Dongshaea marina: one gene and its partner. The protein of the gene in region 2 binds, or shares a complex with, the protein of the main gene of each other region. Links are inferred from orthologs where the notes say so. Each region holds a gene or a part of one and is shown on either strand. Other genes may lie near its edges.

The links.
Region 1: the proteins of metK (region 2) and groL are in contact, whole or in part, in a cryo-EM structure (PDB 8P4O), measured with the Escherichia coli proteins. The link is inferred for Dongshaea marina from one-to-one orthologs.

Annotation. Positions count from the first base shown.
Region 1 is NZ_CP028897.1:493,693-496,935, reverse strand. Bases 163-3,078 are described here. They hold groL (chaperonin GroEL), read right to left. Parts: upstream 2,486-3,078; coding sequence 839-2,485; downstream 163-838. Other genes in these bases: DB847_RS02540 (MATE family efflux transporter), read left to right, coding at 3,035-3,078; DB847_RS02545 (co-chaperone GroES), read right to left, coding at 2,516-2,809. Also shown: more of DB847_RS02540, read left to right, coding at 3,079-3,243.
Region 2 is NZ_CP028897.1:3,551,884-3,555,103, reverse strand. The notes cover bases 64-2,956. They hold metK (methionine adenosyltransferase), read right to left. Parts: upstream 2,140-2,956; coding sequence 988-2,139; downstream 64-987. Other genes in these bases: tkt (transketolase), read left to right, coding at 2,720-2,956; DB847_RS16625 (hypothetical protein), read left to right, coding at 2,298-2,492; DB847_RS16635 (hypothetical protein), read left to right, coding at 471-920. Also shown: more of tkt, read left to right, coding at 2,957-3,220. UniProt on the Escherichia coli protein: Catalyzes the formation of S-adenosylmethionine (AdoMet) from methionine and ATP.

The DNA of each region.
Region 1 (3,243 bases), 3.1 Mb from region 2 along the record:
TACAAGGCAGCATTTGCTTCTTCTGCTCTCCTATTCCCGCATCCTCAACAGTTTCCCTCGCGGGTTACCTGCCAAAATGGCAAAGATACGGGGTTACCGAGTTCCGTTTCCATTACATGAGTTACTTAGGTTCTGCCTATCCACCGATGGCACAAGAGTCAGCGTATTCCCAGATGTAAGGGGAATAACCGGCCATATACCTTTTGGTCAGAGCGTTAGTCCACCCACCGACGTCAAGATCAGTGAAGAAGACGACAATAGCGTTACGCTCGTCGCGGCTGACGGTGTTTAACAGCAGTTCACTTGCGTTAACCATATAACCCAGCCTAGCCCCTCTACAGCCTACTATTGGCTGCATGCCTGCCTATCACCTCACGGTAACAGACAACCGCATACGCGGGGGTACATTGTCAGGAAGCTCCGCACATCACGTTACCGTAGATGCACTATCCCTAGGCTACTATTGGCTGAACAATAGGTCTTACTATCCAATTACCTACCCGTCCGAGTAACTAATTGGCTAAGACAATAATGAAAACAGCTTCGCACCGTGTAGGTGGCTCAAGCTTAAATAAGACACGAATATCCCCGTTACCTCACAGACACTATTAGCGCTGTTTCAACGTGTATCATTCGCTTAAAGCGAGGGATACAGGCTTTCGCCCATACCTAAACATCGGACCTCGTACGAGGACCGATATTCGGGCTTGAGTTTAAGCCCGAATATCGGGTTTATCAATTGCTATTTCGGCGGGAAGGGCAGTGGTCAAACCCTATGAGTTAATGACCACTGTGGACGTAGCCCGCTCGGCTAGCTACCTACGCGACTCTCGTCGCACTACATCATGCCGCCCATGCCGCCCATACCGCCCATGCCACCCATATCTGGCATAGCTGCTTTATCTTCCTTAGGCAGGTCTGTCACCATACACTCGGTGGTGATCATCAGACCAGCAACAGAAGCTGCGTACTGCAGAGCAGAACGAGTAACCTTGGTTGGATCCAGGATACCCATCTCCAGCATGTCGCCATACTGCTCGGTAGAAGCGTTGTAACCATAGTTACCCTCGCCTTCGCGAACGTTGTTAGCAACAACAGATGGCTCTTCACCCGTGTTCTGTACGATCTGGCGCAGAGGTGCTTCCATCGCACGCAGTGCGATACGGATACCCACGTTCTGATCTTCGTTGTCTGCGCTCAGAGTGCCCAGCTTAGCCGCTGCGCGGATCAGCGCAACACCACCACCGGCAACTACACCTTCTTCTACCGCAGCGCGAGTAGAGTGCAGCGCGTCTTCAACACGAGCCTTCTTCTCTTTCATCTCAACTTCAGTTGCTGCACCAACCTTGATCACGGCAACACCGCCAGCCAGCTTGGCTACGCGCTCTTGCAGTTTCTCCTGGTCGTAGTCAGAGGTAGACTCTTCGATCTGCTGGCGGATTTGACCCACACGCCCTTCGATAGCAGCCGCTTCACCCACACCGTCGATGATGGTGGTGTTTTCTTTGCTGATCACGATACGCTTAGCACGGCCCAGATCTTCCAGAGAGGTCTTCTCCAGCTCCATGCCGATCTCTTCAGAGATCACGGTACCCGCAGTCAGGGTCGCGATATCCTGCAGCATTGCCTTACGGCGGTCACCGAAACCAGGTGCCTTAACCGCAGCAACCTTCACGATGCCACGCATGTTGTTCACAACCAGAGTTGCCAGCGCTTCGCCTTCAACATCTTCAGCGATGATCATCAGCGGCTTAGAAGCCTTAGCAACACCTTCCAGAACTGGCAGCAGCTCACGGATGTTAGAAACTTTCTTGTCTACCAGCAGGATGAATGGGTCATCCAGCTCAACAGTACCGTTCTCCTGCTTGTTTACGAAGTAAGGAGACAGGTAACCGCGGTCGAACTGCATACCTTCAACAACATCCAGCTCGTCCTGCAGAGCCTGGCCCTCTTCAACAGTGATAACACCGTCACGGCCTACTTTTTCCATCGCGTCAGCGATCAGCTGACCAACGGTCTCGTCAGAGTTTGCAGAGATGGTACCAACCTGAGCGATCGCCTTGGTGTCGGTACAAGGAGTAGATTGAGTGCGCAGCTCTTCAACCGCAACACCGACAGCCTTGTCGATACCGCGCTTAAGATCCATTGGGTTCATGCCCGCAGCAACAGCCTTCAGACCTTCGTTCACGATAGCCTGAGCCAGAACGGTCGCAGTAGTAGTACCGTCACCCGCAGCGTCATTGGCCTGGGAAGCAACTTCCTTAACCATCTGAGCGCCCATGTTCTGGAACTTGTCTTCCAGCTCGATTTCACGCGCTACAGAAACACCATCTTTAGTGATGGTCGGAGCACCGAAAGATTTGTCCAGAACTACGTTACGACCCTTAGGGCCCAGAGTTACTTTAACCGCGTCAGCCAGCAGGTTTACACCCTCAGCCATCTTCGCGCGAGCATCAATGCCGAATTTAACGTCTTTTGCAGCCATTTCTATTAATCCTTAATTATCTAAAGCAAATTACTGTTCAACAATCGCCAGGATGTCAGACTCGGACATGATCAGAACCTCAGAGCCATCCAGCTTCTCAGTCTTCACACCAAAACCTTCGTTGAAGATAACAGTGTCACCAACCTTAACAGCCAGTGGCTTCACTTCACCGTTATCCAGCACGCGACCCTGACCGATAGCCAGAATTTCACCGCGGGTAGACTTCTCGGCCGCAGAACCGGTCAGCACGATGCCACCAGCAGACTTGGCTTCAGTTTCAATGCGCTTAACGATCACACGGTCGTGTAATGGACGAATATTCATCGATAACTCCCCTAAATGAGTTTTGTCACACGATTTTGCGGCGTCTATGCCGCATCAGTTCAAACAGCTTGACCATATTGTCAACGCCAGTCTCAACTAGATGGGGACGCATTCAATCACTTCAAGGGATGCAGCGAATTTTTTTTTAAACCGATGGGATCGGCATCACCAACCCGGCCTATTTCGGATTTAGACAGAGTAAAAAATCGCATGCTAGAATGAGCCATGCCAAGCTCCAATCCCCATTCACTCCTCAGTGATCCGATCCCGCAAACCCTGACCCGAATGGGTGCCCCCATGGCCCTGGGGATTATTGCGATTCTTACCTTTAACCTGGTTGACACCTTTTTTATAGGCCTGCTCGGCACCCAGGCCCTGGCGGCGGTCAGTTTCACCTTTCCGGTCACCTTCATGCTGAGTTCGATTTTGATGGG
Region 2 (3,220 bases):
TTCCCCGTGAGCGAGCGCCGATGCGAACGATAAATCCACTATTTTTGTTTTCGAGGCAGGGTGGAATTGCTCCCGGAGCAATGAAACGCGAGGTAGGGTTACCGAGCTGGTAGGATTATCAGGGATGATAATCGGCGAGCTCCGTAGCTTGATGGAGGGGTGAAGTGACTCCCAGAGTCACGAAACGCGAGATAGGATATCGAGCTGGGGGAGTTTATCAGGGATGATAAATGCATCACGCGAAGGGAGTTTTTGATTACTTTTGGCGATACAAAAGTAATGTGCCGTCGGGCACCCCCGACACCTGTGGCGGTAGCCACAAAAAGTCATCCGCAGGATATATAAAAAGCAAATCCAGATCCGGTGCCAGATCAAGGTAAGTCCTGATTCCCTTATGCTAGCTTCATAAAGACGATTCGCGCACAACTATAATGATCAGTAGATGGACGAGCACCATCTTGGAGTGGGGAATGGTTTATCAGCAAAGTGGGCATGGTAGTTATCTCATCGATAGATCCCATTACGATGAGCGTATTCATCTGGTAAGGATGTGTGGTGCCTGGAATATGCTAACGGCGCATGCTCTAGTGGATGAACAGCTGCAGCTGGTGAAAGATCATCTGATGGATAAGCCCTGGGCCGGCATCGCGGATATGCGGCGCTGGGAGCTGGGATCTCCGGAGCTGGTGGAATTTTTCCACGAGGGGGTCCATCAACTTATTGGGTTGAATTTGCGTGTGCACGCCATTTTGCCAAATATCGAACTCAAGCAGATGCAGAAGATGGTGGCGAGAGAGTATACGGTTGGTATTGGCGACTCTCAGCTTAAGGTGCGTTATTTTGAGGATGAGCAGGAGGCGATCGCCTGGTGTCGGGACGAGTTAGCACGGCTTAACTATGACACCCTTCGCAGAGACTGATGCCGTTGCCCGGATTGGGTGGCGTTTAAGAGCAAATAAAAGAGGGGGCATCCGCCCCCTCGAATCATTACAGACCTGCTTCAGCGCGTAGTAGTTCAGCCTTGTCGGTGCGCTCCCATGGGAACTCATCACGACCGAAGTGACCATAGGCCGCGGTAGCCTTATAGATTGGACGCTCCAGATCCAGCATCTGGATGAGGCCATAAGGACGCAGATCAAAGTGAGCGCGAACCATCTGCTCCAGTTTCTCCTCAGGGATCACACTGGTGCCAAAGGTCTGGATCCGTACCGAAGTCGGTTCAGCCACACCGATCGCATAAGAGACCTGGATTTCACAGCGCTTGGCAAGACCTGCAGCCACAATGTTTTTAGCGACATAACGAGCTGCATAGGCTGCTGAACGATCCACCTTGGATGGATCTTTACCTGAGAATGCGCCACCACCGTGACGGGCACGGCCGCCATAGGTATCTACGATGATCTTACGGCCGGTCAGACCGCAGTCACCCATAGGACCACCGATCACAAAACGGCCGGTCGGGTTGATGAAGTACTTGGTATCTTTCGTTAACCACTCGGCAGGCAGAACCGGCTTGATGATCTCTTCCTGTACCCCTTCAACCAGCTCATCTTGCTGAACATCTTCACGGTGCTGGGTCGAGAGAACCACGGCATCGATGCCCTGGATACTGCCATCATCATTGTAAGCAAAGGTCAGCTGGCTCTTGGCATCCGGGCGCAGCCAGGGCAACACACCGTTCTTACGTACTTCAGCCTGGCGCTTAACCAGCAGGTGAGAGTAGGTGATCGGAGCTGGCATCAGGACATCGGTTTCATCACTGGCGTAACCAAACATCAGGCCCTGGTCACCGGCACCCTGCTCACGTGGGTCGGTACGGTCTACACCCTGGTTGATATCCGGCGACTGCTTACCAATGGCATTGAGTACTGCACAGGAGGCAGCATCAAAACCCATATCCGAGTGAACATAGCCGATATCAGTCACTGTCTCACGAACCAGATGCTCGATATCAACCCAGGCAGAGGTCGTGACTTCACCACCAACCAGCACCATGCCGGTCTTGACGAAGGTCTCACAAGCAACCCGAGCCTTGGGATCCTGGGTCAGGATAGCGTCGAGGACGGCATCAGAGATCTGGTCAGCGATTTTATCAGGATGTCCTTCGGACACGGATTCAGAGGTAAATAGTTTTGCCATGGTAGTACCTATCATTCTGTATAGAAAGCTAACCGTAGATACGTTTAGCTGTATTGACTTCTGGATGGCTATTCTAGTGAGGGTGAGCTCACAATGCCAGTCCTCTTTTGAGTAAATCTACACTTCACTTGTTGATATTCGGTTAACAAAAGGTTCTATTGAATAATGTTTTGGCCCATTTGTCAGCCATTTATGCTTCATTTGACTCTTTCAAAGCCAGGTTTGATGAAGCGATTCATTTTTTTCTGGATGCAGCAACAATTCATGAGCTGCTTCCAGAGGCGATTGAATTTGTCATATGGCCGGGTTACTTAAGTAAAGCAGTTTTGTCCGGCTGTGGCATGATTGAATGAAGCCCTGATCAATAAAGCGCTCAGATAAAGGAGGCCGAGTCTTGCCAGCAGCAGCTCAGACGGTAATAATTGCCCCCGGCTGAGCCGATGTTTTGTGAAGCTCGTCAGAAAAGATGCTCTACCCGCGTGGATAGACCGAAAAGGTTGCGGGTAAAGAATTGGGTTTGAGATACCATTTCGATTTGATTTTTCCACCCAGTCAGAAACTACAATTTGAGGAGATGCAGATGGCCTCTCGTAAAGAATTCGCTAATGCGATTCGAGCGTTGAGTATGGATGCCGTTCAAAAGGCAAATTCGGGTCACCCAGGTGCGCCCATGGGGATGGCAGATATTGCCGAAGTCTTGTGGCGTACGAATCTGCGGCATAACCCAAGCAACCCGCAATGGCCAGATCGTGACCGCTTTGTACTCTCAAACGGCCATGGCTCTATGCTTCTCTACTCTTTGCTCCACCTCTCCGGTTACGACCTCTCTATCGAAGATCTGAAAAACTTCCGCCAGCTGCACTCCCGCACTCCGGGTCACCCTGAATATGGCTATGCACCGGGTGTTGAAACCACCACAGGTCCACTGGGGCAGGGGATCACTAATGCTGTCGGCATGGCGATCGCAGAAAAGTCTCTTGCGGCTCAGTTCAACCGTGTCGGTCATGAGGTGGTCGATCACTTCACTTATGCCTTCATGGGTGATGGCTGTCTGATGGAGGGGATCTCCCACGAGGCTTGC